2 linked regions of the Undibacterium sp. KW1 genome follow. The protein of the gene in region 2 binds, or shares a complex with, the protein of the main gene of each other region. Links are inferred from orthologs where the notes say so. Each region holds a gene or a part of one and is shown on either strand. Other genes may lie near its edges.

Region 1 (7,163 bases), 2.7 Mb from region 2 along the record:
TATGTTGGTGGCGCGGCAAGCAGGATGAGCGATTTCTTCATGCGCCTGCTGGGTTTTATGGCCATCAGCCGGGTGCTGCGGCGACATGGCGTGGCGCTGTCTGTCATTGGCGACATCGAGCGCGAAACCTACAAAGCACAATTGCTGAGCTTGCCAGAAGCAGATCGCCTCGCGTCGGGCGATCAATTCATGTCAGCAGAAAACCAGGCTTTGCTGCGCGAGCAGGCTGCGCAAAGTGCGACAGCAAGCCATCAGCAAGCGTTTCCGCAAGATTTTGTATATGACTTTGTCGAGCCTGGCCCAGGCGACAAGTTTGAATTTGGCATCAACTACAAGGCCTGCGGCTTTTGCAAATTCGCAGCCTGCCACGGCGATAAAGAAATCCTGCCTAACATTTGCGGGCTGGATTTTGTGGCCTATGCAGCACGGGGCATACACCTCGAAAGAACGCAAACCCTGGCGGGCGGTGCGAGTCACTGTGATTTTCGCTTCTCAAAGCTGACAGTTGGCTGAAGCTGATTCAAGCCGTCATTGACTGCCCAGTAGGGTGCGTCTTGACGCACCAACCCAGCAATTTTAGAAAGAGACGTGGTGCGTCAAGACGCACCCTACCTCAGACAGCCACCACAGGCACCAAAGTACGCAAGCGCAGGGTAATCGCCAGACCCACACTGAGTATGCCAGCCAGCAGCATGACCACGCCCGCCCAGCCGTGGCTGGCCCAGACCACGCCAGTGAATGAACCAATGAGGCTGGAACCGAGGTAATAAAAACACAGGTAAATTGCAGAGGCGACTGCCTTGTAAGCCTGCGCACGGCGCGCGACCCAGCTGCTGGCGACTGAATGTGAGGCAAAGAATCCAAAGGTGAACAGGGCCACGCCAGGGATCATGATGTACAGTGAATTGGACAGGCTCAGCAGCAAACCCGCCATCATGACCAGCAAGACTATCCACAGCACACCACGGCGGCCTATGCGATCTACCAGACGCCCTACCCAGACCGAGCTGCCCATGCCCAGCACATATAGCAAGGCAATCGTGCCTGCGGTACTCTGGCTAAAGCCAAACGGTGTGCCTTGCAGACGGTAACCTATGTAGTTATACACACTGACAAAGCAGCCTGTCAGCATGAAGGCCAGGCAAAACAGCATGCACAGGCCACCATCTGACAAATGCAGACGCAAGCCCTGGTGCAGGCTGCCCCAGACCCTTGCCGCCGGTTTGAAGTTGCGTGCCAGCGGCAGGCTGCGCCAGAATTCCCACGCGGCATAGATACCGGCCACGCCTATCACTGCCATCGCCGTGCGCCAGCCAAAATGATCACTCAACAGGGCAGACAGCAAGCGCCCTATCATGCCACCCATGGCACTGCCTGCAATATACAGACCCACTGCCGTGCCCATGGCTGCGGCCTCTATCTCTTCCCCCATGTACGCCACCGCCACTGCAGGCATACCACCAAGGGCAAAACCCAGCAGGCCGCGCAAGAGCAACAACTGGCTAAAATCTTGCGTCAGCGCGCACAACACCGTGGCAATCGCTGCCAATGCCAGCGCCGCCACCATCATGGGCTTGCGGCCTATGCGCTCGCTGATGGCGCTGGAAATCAGTAATGAAAACGCCAGCGACAAAGTCGATATCGACAAGACCCAGCTGCTTTGCGCCGGACTCAGCGCAAATTGCAAAGCCAGCGAAGGCATCAGCGGTTGCATGCTATACAACAGTGAAAAGGTAGAGAAGCCACCAAAGATCATGGCGCGGGTGATATGCCGGAATGCTGGCGTGCCTGCGACGATACGGGCTGGCTGGTTTATTTGCTGCGGCGGGGTAATGCTGGCGACGGTCATGATGGTGTGGCTGGACGATCAGGGAGTAGCCATCTTATATTTGCGCTTTTATAGCGTCCAATATATATTTAAGGCGTTAGTAATACATTTTTTAGATGATTGAATAACGAATAGTGATAGCTTCTCGTAGGTTGGGCTACGCTTCACCAGCCCAACACTCGGCGCTTGAATAACGTGTACGTTTGTTGAGGCCCAGTGTTGGGCTGATACCCCGTAGCCCAACCTACGCCCTATTCAACCTACAACCACACCCCCATGGAACTCCGCCACCTCAAATACTTCATCGCCGTCGCCGAAGAACTGCACTTCACCCGTGCGGCGGAGCGGCTGCACATAGGCCAGCCACCTTTAAGCCATGCGATACAAATGCTGGAAGCCGATGTCGGTGCGCAGTTATTTGAGCGTAGCAAACGCTGGGTGCGCCTGACGGAAGCGGGCAAGCTGTTCTTGCAGGATGCGCGGCATATCCTGGCGCTGGCTGAGCAGGCCAGCGAAAACGCCCGCCGCGCCCAGCGTGGCGAGACGGGCGAGCTGCGCATAGGTTTTACCTTCTCGACGCCGTTCACACCCCTGTTTGCCACCGTCATCAACGGCTACCGCGAGCAATACCCGGATGTGACACTGACATTGCGCGAGATGGCGACCAACAAGCAACTCGAAGCACTCAGCCAGCATCATCTTGATGTGGGTTTCATACGTCCGCCAGAAGGCGGTGAACTGGCACGCGGAGTATCGTCACCGCTACGCTTTCGCAAGCTGCGTGAAGACCCGCTGGTAGCCGTGCTGCCGAGCACGCATGTGCTGGCAAAAAAGAAAAAAGTGCCCATGAAAGACCTGGCACAAGAAGCCTTCATCATGTACCCACCCAGCGCAGGCACCGGCATTTACCCGCACATTTTGCGGCTATGCCATACCGCAGGCTTTGCCCCGAGAATCGCGCAAGAAGCGAATGACGCCTCCACCATCATCGGCCTGGTGGCTGCTGGCTGCGGCATCTCCATCTTGCCGGGTTCGTTTTACACCATCCATTTTGATGGCATCTGCTACCGGCCTATTGCTGATGCGGGGGCAACCACCTCGCTACTGCTGGCGCAGCGCAAGGGCGAGGTGTCGCCATTGGTGGAAGCTTTTGTGAAGCTGGCTGGCGGGCTGGTGTGAGTAGCGAACAGTCGCGGTAAAAATCGTAACACCAGCCTATTGCTCAGCAACCGGGCGAGCCGGATACAACCAGCAAAACACCAGCGTCGCCACCGCCGCCCCCAGCAATTGCGCAATGATAAAACCCGGCGCATCGACAGGGCGTATGCCCGCAAAGCTATTACTGGCCGCCCGTGCCAGCGTCACTGCGGGGTTGGCAAATGAGGTTGAAGAAGTGAACCAGTATGCCGCCGTGATATAGGCCGCCACCGCAAATGGTGTCACCGCCGGGCGGCTGCGGCTGGTGCTGATGATGACCGCGATCAGGCCAAAGCTGGCGACAAACTCACTCCACCACTGTGCCATGCCGGTGCGTGCATGTGCCGAGGCAAAGAACAGCGGCAGGTCAAACATGGCATGCGCCGCCGCTACTCCGGCAAAGGCACCCAGCACTTGTAGCAGGATATACGGCAGCACATCCCTGGATGGCAGGTTTTGTTGATAAGCCTCAGACAATGTCACGACAGGGTTGAAGTGCGCACCCGAGACGGGGCCAAACATCAATATCAATGCGATCAGACCCGCGCCCGTGGCAATGGCATTGGCCAGCAGCGCAATCGCAACATTGCCACCCGCCAGCCGCTCTGCCATGATGCCCGATCCCACCACGACAGCCAGCAACAAGGCGGTGCCCAAACCTTCTGCCACCAGACGTCTTGCCATGCTCATGGGGTGATCTCGCCTATCTGGTCCAGCGCGGCCTTGAACTTTTGCCTGTCCTGCGCCAGGGTTTCCAGCGGCAGCGCAAGCATGGCCTCGATGCGGGCACGCAGGATGCGGTAGGCAGTCATGAAGGCAGCGTCGATTTCTTCATCTGTCCCGCTGACATGGGCAGGGTCTGCCACACCCCAGTGGGTGCGCAACACTGGCCCCAGATAAGCCGGGCAGGTTTCACCCGCAGCACTGGCGCAGACGGTGATGACGATGTCCGGTGTGGCTGGCAGATTGTCCCATGATTTGCTGGCATAGCCCGTGGTCGAAATACCTTCCCGCGCCAGCAATGCCAGCGAACGCGGGTGTACTTCCCCCGTTGGCTTGCTACCCGCACTCATGGCATGCCAGCCTGCAGGGGCCAGATGATTGAAAGTGGCCTCACCGAGGATGGAACGGCAGGAATTGCCGGTACACAGAAACAAGACGTTCATAAGTCACCAAAAATTGAAAACAGAAATAAAGAAAAAGCAGAAACTGCCTGCACTGCTATCGCTTATTCAGCGGCACATTGCTGCACCTGTACCGGCGTGCATGGATTGCCGCCACAGCAGTTTTCAGTCAAAAAGCCCAGCATCTGGTTCATCGTCGTGATATTCGCCGAGTAAATGACAAAGCGCCCCGCCTGGCGTGACTGCACCAGCCCGGCATGCGACAGCTCTTTGAGGTGAAACGACAAGGAAGAGGCAGGTATGCCCAGCTCTTCACCTATTTTGGTGGCGGCCCTGCCTTGCGGACCAGCCCGCACCAGCAGGCGGAACACCGCCAGGCGTGACTCTTGCGCCAGCGCGGCCAGTGCCAGTAATGCTGCTTTGGTTTCCATCATATCCACGTCCTTGCGATTAGGAATAAATTCTATATTTCCATAATAATGGAAATATAGAATTACTGTAAAGCCGATTTTAAAAGAACTTGCATGAGGGGATTTTTGTGTTATCCTTTATTCGTCAATTAACGAATAAGCCGTATGTCCACCACTTGCTGCACGACTGAACCTACCGTTCTGGAGATGGATTTCCAGCCAGAAGAGATTGCTGCGCTATGCAAGGCGCTGGGGCATCCTGCGCGGGTCAAGCTGCTCAAGCACTTGTCCAATTATGGCGAATGTTTTTTTGGCAGCCTGACCGACATCCTGCCACTGGCAGCATCGACGATATCGCAGCATGTGAGCATACTCAAAGAAGCGGGCCTGATATTGGGCTCGGCTGACGAGCAACGTGTTTGCTATTGTGTCAATGAAGTACGTCTGGCGCAGTTCAAGAAGCTGGTAGCGGGTCTTTGAGCTGGTTTTTTTTGCCTTTATATTCGTATTTTGACGAATAACGAATTGATGTAGAAACACACTGATATAGTCCTCATTGGAAATGATTGGAGATCATGATGAAACCACAGACCAGCGCATTACCCATTGCCATCATTGGTGCCGGGCCCGTCGGGCTGGCGGCAGCCGCGCACCTGCTCTTGCGCGGACAGCAGCCACTGATACTGGAAAGCGCAGCAAGCATTGCCGCCAACCTCGCCAGTTATCGCCAGGTGCGCCTGTTTTCGCCATGGCGCTACAATCTGGACCAGGCTGCAGTCAGCTTGCTGACAGCCTCAGGCTGGCAGCAGCCTGATCCTGAAAGCTTGCCAACTGCCGGGGAGATGATAGACCACTACCTGCAGCCACTTGCCCGGCTACCCGCCATCGCAGCAAGTCTGCACCTGCAACACCGTGTCATCGCCGTCAGCAGGCAGTCTTGCGACAAGGTCAAGACCAAAGGACGGGAAGACGCCGCCTTTGTCTTGCGGGTAGCAACACCAGAGGGCGAACGGGATTACCTCGCCAGCGCCATTATCGATGCCAGCGGCACCTGGTCGCAACCCAACCCGCTGGGAGCGAATGGCATACCCGCCATCGGCGAAGAGCAATATGCAGCCCACATCAGCTACGGCATGCCCGACATACTTGGCACACAGCGCCAGCGTTTTGCTGGCAAACGGGTGCTGGTCGTGGGCACCGGGCATTCAGCCGCAGGCAACCTGCTGGCGCTGGCGCAACTGGCAGAACAAGTGCCGGGCACCACCCTGCTGTGGGCAATCCGGGGCAATCATGTTGCCAAGGTATTTGGCGGCGGCAGTGCCGATGGCCTGCCAGCACGGGGGCAGCTTGGTGCCCGCCTGAAGGCCTTGAAAGATACTGGCCAGCTCAGCCTGTACCGCAATTTCAGGATACGGCAATTGCAGTCTGGCGAGCATGGCATCACCGTCATAGGCGACATGCATCAGGGTGAAACACCTGTCCTTTCCGACATAGATGAAATCATCGCCTCCACCGGGGCCAGGCCCGACCTTAGCCTCAGCCGTGAATTGCGCCTGCGCCATGACCCCTGGCTGGAAAGCACGGAAGCCCTCGCGCCACTGATCGACCCCAACGAACATAGCTGCGGCACGGTGCGCCCGCATGGTCACCGCGAGCTGGCCCACCCTGAGCCTGGCTACTATTCAGTGGGAGCCAAGAGCTATGGCCGCGCCCCCAACTTCCTGATGGCGACAGGGTATGAACAGGTGCGCTCCGTAGTTGCCGCATTGACGGGCGACCTGGCTGCCGCCGACGAGGTGCAGTTGAGCCTGCCGCAAACCGGCATCTGCAGCACACAGCCAGTCTATGAATTGCCAGAGAAAGAAGAGCCAGCGGCATGCTGTGGCGGCGCTGCACCGGCAGGTGCAAACGCCTGTTGCGCACTCGATGCCACTGAAAAAGCCAAAGGGAATGCGGGTTGTGGATGCAGTACACAAAGCGAGACGCCAGCAATGCCAACGCTAAGCAAACCAGAGGCAAGCAAGCCAAAATGCTGCTCTTGAGATTTCCGGGTACCTATCGATGAACCAGCAGCTACTGACCAGAAAAACCATCGCCATCCTGGGTTTTACCCAAATCGCCTCCTGGGGTTCGCTGTACTATGCCATCGCCATCCTGGCACCGTCCATCCAGCAAGAAATGGGCTGGTCATCTGGCACCGTGTTTGGTGCTTTCTCCTGGAGCCTGCTGGTGGCCGGGCTGGCCTCCGCACCGGTGGGCATGCTGCTCGACCGTCATGGCGGGCGGCTGGTGATGGCCAGTGGCTCTTTGCTGTGCGCTGCAGGCATGGTCTTGCTGAGCATGGCACAGGCCAAGGCTGTGTATTTCATGGCCTGGACGCTGCTGGGACTGGGAATGGCGCTGAGCCTGTATGAAGCCGCCTTTGCGACCATCAACCGCATGATACTGGCGAACAGCCGCCAGGCCATCTCTACCCTGACACTGTTCGGTGGCTTTGCCAGCACCGTATTCTGGCCGCTGACCTTGAAACTCAACAGCCTGCTGGGCTGGCGTGACACCTACCTGCTGTATGGCATGCTGCAATTGTGCCTGTGCCTGCCGCTG
Region 2 (7,148 bases):
TGCGGCGCGGGTAGTCGATAGCTTCCAGCCTGTTTCATCAGCCACCATGATCTGTGCGCGTTCCAGCAAGGCGCGTATGCGGCGCGATACGACGCGGTCTTGCGCCACCACGGCCACACTCTGCTTGCCAGCCTGCAGCCAGTTGATGATGGTTTGTGCCCCCTGTACCGCCTCATCTTCGAGCGAAGTGGCGCGACACAGGCGTATGTGGGATGTCTCTACATACTCAGTCAGCGCCTGCTGATGCTGGCTGCCTGCATCCTGCAAACCCGGCCAGGCATGGTAATACGGCTGCGGCAAGGTATGCGCACGCCAGTCCAGACTGATTTGCAATACGCTCTGTTGCTTTGACCAGGCATGCAGAAATGCATTTTCCATGGGGTTAGGCAAGGTTGGGGCTATCCACAGCAAAGGTTCACTGGCCTGAGCAGCAATTTGCAATAACTGTGCATAGCGCTTTACCTGCGGGTCATTGCCATCAAGCTGACTCTGCCAGACTGACCAAACCAACTGCGTTTCTTCTGATAAAAGGGCTTGCGCAGGCGCAGGCAATTGCGCCAGTGCGGCCTGCCAGTCTTTTTCCAGCTTGCTTTTATCCTCGCCTACGGTGGGCAATAACACAGCCGTCAATTCATCGGATAAAGTCAGCAGGGTCTGTGCCAGGGGTAACAAGTCAGTATTGCGGCGCGCACCAAATAATTTCTTTAACCAGGGATGTTGCCGCAATTCAGCATATAGCCCCATCAGTCTTTCACTGGCATCACCACCGGCATTACTTTGCAGTGCAGCATCCGGTGCCTGCATTTCCAGCAAGGCAAACAGGGTTTGTATGCGTGGCGGGATAAAATTACCCTGCAATACAGTCCCCAATGCCCTCAACAGGAGATGGGCGTGCTGATAAGTAGGCACGATCAACCTTACGCCGGAAAAATCCCGCTCTTGCTCTCGCCCCCAGCCCTGCTCCCTGGCGGCGCGCAAAAAAGCCTGGGCAGTCTGTTGCCAGAAGAGTGGGCCAGCAGGTATCAGTTGGGGATTATGTAGCATCAAGGATTAGTGGTTTTGCCTGTAGAGCAAGTATACTATGCGACGGCTCCGGCATTTTGGAGGCAGGCATCACACTTTTCTAAAAAATAGGTTATTATCTACTGCATAGCTGACCACGCCTGACTCATTTTGTTTTAGTCACGGTGCTGCACTGTTCAACACCATTGAATTCGTGACTATCACCCCCAGATTCAAACCAGAATGCGGCGCTGTCCCAAAATACCGACATTCAGTGGCGCTGTTACCCCTTAATTTTTCCCCTCTCGTTGAGGATTCCATGAGCGAAAACATCAAATATGTAAGCGATGCTTCATTCGAAGCAGACGTATTGAAATCTGACGTACCAGTATTGGTCGATTTTTGGGCTGAATGGTGTGGCCCTTGCAAAATGATTGCCCCCATACTGGAAGAAGTTGCCAAAGAATATAATGGCAAGATCGTCGTTGCCAAGATGGACGTCGATGCAAACCAGGCAGTTCCTGCCAAGTTCGGCATCCGTGGTATCCCTACCCTGATCCTGTTCAAAAATGGTAGTGCTGCCGCACAAAAAGTAGGTGCATTGGCAAAAGGCCAATTAATCTCTTTCATTGACAGTAATATTTAAGGTATTATTGCGGTCTGAAACTTTAAAGTTGCAAATAACAAGCTTGTTTGCAGCTTTAAAACAGAGACAAGCTGCCTTGTTTGCCGGTTAGTTGATAGCCATCATTCAAGGCATGCTGATTCAGCCCAATTTTAAGTAAAATTAAATAAAACGAAAACCGAGACAGAAATTCTTTCTATCCTGTTTAATCCGTAGTTCCTCCGTTCACTCCCCCACCCCATAATCCCATCCCGGGACACTCACCATGCATCTATCTGAATTAAAGGCCTTACACGTATCCGCATTATTGGAAATGGCCATAGGACTCGATATCGATAACGCAGCGCGTATGCGCAAGCAGGAATTGATGTTCGCGATCCTCAAAAAACGTGCAAAAGCAGGCGAACAAATTTTTGGCGATGGCGCCCTAGAAGTATTGCCCGACGGCTTTGGCTTCCTGCGCTCGCCAGATGCCAGCTACATGGCCTCGACTGACGATATCTATATCTCTCCTTCGCAAATCCGCCGTTTCAATCTGCATACTGGCGACTCTATCGAAGGTGAAGTGCGCACACCCAAAGACGGTGAACGCTATTTTGCATTGGTGAAGGTGGACAAGGTCAATGGCGAATCGCCAGAAGCCTCCAAGCACCGCATCCTGTTTGAAAACCTGACACCGCTGCACCCGAACAAGGTATTGACCTTGGAACGCGAGATGCGCGGCGAAGAAAATACCACCGGCCGCATCATCGACATGATCGCCCCTATAGGCCGTGGTCAACGTGGTTTGCTGGTAGCGTCACCAAAATCCGGTAAGTCCGTCATGCTGCAACACGTGGCACACGCGATTACCACCAATCACCCTGACGTTACTTTGATCGTTTTGCTGATCGACGAACGTCCTGAAGAAGTAACCGAGATGCAGCGTTCAGTACGCGGTGAAGTGGTCGCATCGACTTTCGATGAACCAGCCACCCGTCACGTCCAAGTTGCTGAAATGGTGCTGGAAAAAGCCAAACGCCTGGTTGAAATGAAAAAAGACGTGGTCATCCTGCTGGATTCCATCACCCGTCTGGCACGTGCTTACAACACCGTCATCCCTGCATCCGGCAAGGTATTGACTGGTGGTGTGGACGCCAATGCCCTGCAACGCCCAAAACGCTTCTTCGGTGCAGCACGTAATGTAGAAGAAGGCGGCTCACTGACTATCATCGCGACAGCCCTGATCGAAACCGGCAGCCGTATGGATGATGTGATCTATGAAGAGTTCAAAGGCACGGGCAATATGGAAGTCCATCTGGAACGCCGCCTTGCCGAAAAACGTGTCTATCCAGCCATCAACCTGAACAAATCCGGCACCCGTCGTGAAGAATTGCTGATCAAACCGGATCAGTTGCAAAAGATCTGGATCTTGCGCAAGTTGCTGTATAGCATGGACGAAATCGAAGCGATGGAGTTCATCCTCGACAAGATGAAAGCCACGAAAAACAACGCAGAGTTTTTTGAAATGATGCGCAGGGGCGGTTAATCCCCCTCCTGTTTTCAGGCTAAAAAGCCGTCACTTTTGTGACGGCTTTTTTTTGCTCATTGATTTGCTAGCTTGCGACTTTCAACAATACTATCGTCACCAAAAATGAAGTATCGCTGAGCGCCGTTACAGCATGCGGCAAACCAGCCTCCAGATACAGCAGATCGCCTGCATGCATGATCCTGGGTCCAGCCTGTAGCTCGATTTGTACCTCACCACTCAGGCATTGTATGGTGATAGGCCCCTGAACATGATGTGAAGGCAGGCTCCTGCCCTGCGCCAGATGCATGCGTATGACTTCCAGATGCTCGTCTTTAAACAAGGCGTGCGCTGGCACTGTCAGTAATTGCGCCTCGGGCAACAACAAATTAGCCATTTCTCCTGAGCGCAAATGTGGCATGGCCATGTTATCTCTCCTTTAGTGCAATCAGATTTGACGCCATGAGCAGCACAGAATTATGTCGCCACATGAAAATCAATAATGATTTCACCAGGCTCTTGCGAAACATAGGCCACTTTTATACCCGTACCAAAGTGTTGTGCGATCTGAGCAAGCAAGGGCAAGGGATTATGGTCATTGCAAAAACGCATGGTTTCTCCCGGCCTTAATGCTGACAAGGCGCCAAAGATTGCGGCATGGCGAAAACGTTTGGCAACGCCACGCGCATCGAATTCATATACGCCATCGGCCAAAACGGGAATAGAACAATCATGAGCCATGATGAAACTCCTTTTAATATAGATGAAAATAAGCAGAAAACACAGGGAGAGTAATTTCTACCCTCCCCTGAATAAATAACTAAAGCTTGCCGGAAGCCTTGGTATAAGTCATATCAAGCGCACTTGCCTGCGTGCGCTTTTGGCCTATCAGCAGGCGCAAGGCAAATATAGCCAGGCAGACGACACCAACAGAGAACACGACGTCACCAGGAACCCGCAACCAGACCAGGGTTTCCATAAAGTGTGAATGGATGACCTCGGGTGAACGTGCATACCACATGCCCTTGCTGATGCTTGCCATGGCCTGGTAAATCCCGGCAGGTACCAACGACATGAACACCATCATTGCCAGTCCTATATTGAGCAGCCAGAACATTGCCTGCAACAATTTATCGGACCACAGCGCGCGCTCAGACAAGCCTCTCAGGCAGAACAGCAGCAAACCTATACCCAGCATGCCATACACGCCAAACAAGGCAGCATGGCCGTGCGCAGCTGTCATATTCAAGCCTTGCATGTAGTACAGGGCAATAGGGGTGTTGATGGAAAAGCCCAGCAAACCCGCGCCAACAGTGTTCCAGAAACCAACAGCAATAAAGCACAGTATCGACCACTTATAGGCCTGCACCCAGGCTGCCGCTTTTGAGCGCTGGTAGTTACGGAAAGCCTCAACACCTATCATGGCCAGCGGCACAACTTCAAGCGCAGAGAACATGGCACCAATGGCAATGACAAAAGTGGGGGTGCCGGTGAAATACAGGTGATGCAAAGTCCCCAGGATGCCACCAAACAGGAAGACGATGGTTTCCAGGATAATTGCACTATTCGCCGTTGCTGCACGGATCAGGCCCAGGCGGGTGAACAGCAGGGCAATCACTGCGGTAGCGAACACCTCAAAGAAGCCTTCTACCCACAGATGCACCAGCCACCAGCGCCAGTATTCAATCATGGAGTAATGGGTATGTGGACCCCAGGTCAGTGAAGTGGCATAGAAACCGCCTATGCACATGGCAGCCAGGAATACCATGGCAATCAGACCACGGCTCTCGGATGGTTTTTTCAGTGCAGGCATCAAGCCGCGTCCCAGCAAGGTCACCCAGAACAACAGGCCGACGAACAGGAGTATTTGCCAGACCCGGCCCATGCTGGTGAATTCCAGTCCCTGATTGCCTATCCAGAAACTGAATTCATTGCCTTTGTGCTGCAGGCTGCCCAGCCAGCCAAATGCGGTGGAGCCGACCACGATAAACAGCAAGGCATAGAACAACACATTGACGCCAAGCTTCTGGAATTTAGGCTCATGGCCAGAAATGGCAGGCGCAATATACAGGCCCGTCGCCAGCCAGGCTGTGGCTATCCACAGGACGGCAAATTGCGTATGTATGGTGCGGCTGACAGTGAACGGCAATATGTCAGCCAGCGGAAAACCAAAGAAGCTGTGGCCTTCGACTGCATAATGGGCAGTAATCACGCCCATGCCAACCTGCGCCAGTATCAAGCCTATGACGACATAGAAATATTTCCTGGTTGCCCGCATGGAAGGAGTAGGCTTCAGGTCAAACAAGGGATCAGCCTTGGGAGGTACGGGATCACTCTCTTCCTTGCTGATGGAGTGATAAAAAATCATCCCCGCAATCGCCGCGATCATCAGTATGACACTGGCGATGGACCAGATGCCTGCACCTGCAGTCGGCGTATTATTGACCAGGGGTTCATGCGGCCAGTTGCTGGTATAGCTGAGGTCAGCCGCGCCCGGTCTGTCTGTGGCGGCGGCCCAGGCCGACCAGAAAAAGAATGCAGGCAAGGCTTGCAAGTCCTTGATTTCTGGCAGGCTGCCTCGGTTCATCGCATATTGCTCACGCAAGTTTTCCAATGAAGGATCATTGCCAAACAAGGCCATATAATGCTGCGCCACGCTTTGTATAGCCTTGGCACGGTCTGCACTCACAGTAATCACATTGCCAGAGGCATCGTGGGTATTGCGCCGCATTTCTTCTTTGAGGCGAGCCTTCAACTCGGCCTGGCGGCCCGGACTAAGTTGCTCATAAGATGTCTGCGCCTCTTTTTGCGCCCAGATATCGAGCAGGGCCAGTGATTCACGGTGCAACCAGTCAGCAGACCAGTCAGGTGCGACATAACTGCCATGGCCCCATACCGTGCCAAGCTGCTGCCCACCCGCAGATAGCCAGGCTTCCTGGCCGCGCCCTACCTGCCCCTCAGAAAATAAGACAGTGCCGTCAACACTGACGACTTGTTTGGGAATAGGCGGCGCAGTCAGGTAAATTTCTGTGCCCACCCAGCCAAGGACGGTAAATGACAGAACACAGATGACAGCGAGCCAAGTCCAGAGTTTACGCGTGGCATGCATGGCGTGATTCCTTATTGGTAAATTGAAAAAGTTTCCTGATACAAAACCTGTTTTGGCGCCCGAGCTATGGCAGCATGGCAGCACAAACAGACTTGCTTCATTAAAGATTCATTTTATATGCATGTATTTAAAGATACAAAACAAATGAATGTTTAATGCAAAACCCTTGATGAAGATCAATTTTCCGAGATTTGTAAGACCAGGCTTATAAACATCTATACTATATGCATCTTAACGAGCCAATGCGGAGTGCTCATACCTCCCATTGCATGCACAGCACTTAGGAACCATGATGAGATTGACCGCATTCACCGACTACACCTTGCGCACCCTGATGTACCTGGCACAACATGAGGACAGGCTGGTGACCATACAGGAGATCGCCGAGTTGCACAGCATCTCGAAAAGCCACCTGACCAAGGTTGTCCATCAACTGGGAATGTCGAACATGGTAGAAACCATACGTGGCCGCAATGGCGGCCTGAAACTGAATCTGCCACCAGAAAAGATTAATATAGGTGACGTGGTACGCAACGCTGAATCTGATTTCGATATGGCAGAGTGCTTTGACCGTCACAGCAATACCTGCTCCTACTCAGGTGCCTGCATTTTAAAAGGCGTACTGAGCCGGGCTACAGACTCCTATCTATCAGTGCTTGATGCAGTGACACTGGCCGACCTGATCGCGCAAAAAAACAGCCTTGGCAAAATACAGCTTTTTGCGGACAAGAAAATAAAGCGGACATGACATACGCCAGTTCAATCAATCTGTTGTTATCAGGCACTGTGCACTGAAAACCATGTCCTGCCCTTAAAAGTTTTCAGCTTCTTATTTCATATCAAGGATTTTTGAGAAAGACACCAGTATTGTGAACAGCAAAGTAATTTCCCTCGGGTTTATAGCC

What was found. The genes of interacting proteins can lie anywhere in the genome.
Region 1: the proteins of trxA (region 2) and UNDKW_RS19380 are in contact, whole or in part, in an NMR structure (PDB 2IPA), measured with the Bacillus subtilis proteins. The link is inferred for Undibacterium sp. KW1 from one-to-one orthologs.

The regions. Positions count from the first base shown.
Region 1 is NZ_AP018439.1:4,317,149-4,324,311, forward strand. The notes cover bases 2,452-5,450. They hold UNDKW_RS19380 (arsenate reductase ArsC), read right to left. Parts: upstream 4,192-5,450; coding sequence 3,712-4,191; downstream 2,452-3,711. Other genes in these bases: UNDKW_RS19370 (LysR substrate-binding domain-containing protein), read left to right, coding at 2,452-3,007; UNDKW_RS19375 (MIP/aquaporin family protein), read right to left, coding at 3,044-3,715; UNDKW_RS19385 (helix-turn-helix transcriptional regulator), read right to left, coding at 4,254-4,580; UNDKW_RS19390 (helix-turn-helix transcriptional regulator), read left to right, coding at 4,725-5,039; UNDKW_RS19395 (FAD-dependent oxidoreductase), read left to right, coding at 5,138-5,450. Also shown: UNDKW_RS19360 (L-2-amino-thiazoline-4-carboxylic acid hydrolase), read left to right, coding at 1-513; UNDKW_RS19365 (MFS transporter), read right to left, coding at 614-1,849; more of UNDKW_RS19370, read left to right, coding at 2,105-2,451; more of UNDKW_RS19395, read left to right, coding at 5,451-6,601; UNDKW_RS19400 (MFS transporter), read left to right, coding at 6,621-7,163. UniProt on the Bacillus subtilis protein: Catalyzes the reduction of arsenate [As(V)] to arsenite [As(III)]. In vitro, can dephosphorylate para-nitrophenyl phosphate (pNPP).
Region 2 is NZ_AP018439.1:1,611,390-1,618,537, reverse strand. What follows is about bases 1-2,984. They hold trxA (thioredoxin TrxA), read left to right. Parts: upstream 1-1,321; coding sequence 1,322-1,648; downstream 1,649-2,984. Other genes in these bases: rho (transcription termination factor Rho), read left to right, coding at 1,893-2,984; UNDKW_RS07105 (PD-(D/E)XK nuclease family protein), read right to left, coding at 1-1,044. Also shown: more of rho, read left to right, coding at 2,985-3,155; UNDKW_RS07090 (cupin domain-containing protein), read right to left, coding at 3,223-3,561; UNDKW_RS07085 (DUF2249 domain-containing protein), read right to left, coding at 3,612-3,875; UNDKW_RS07080 (nitric-oxide reductase large subunit), read right to left, coding at 3,955-6,243; UNDKW_RS07075 (Rrf2 family transcriptional regulator), read left to right, coding at 6,536-6,991. UniProt on the Bacillus subtilis protein: Participates in various redox reactions through the reversible oxidation of its active center dithiol to a disulfide and catalyzes dithiol-disulfide exchange reactions.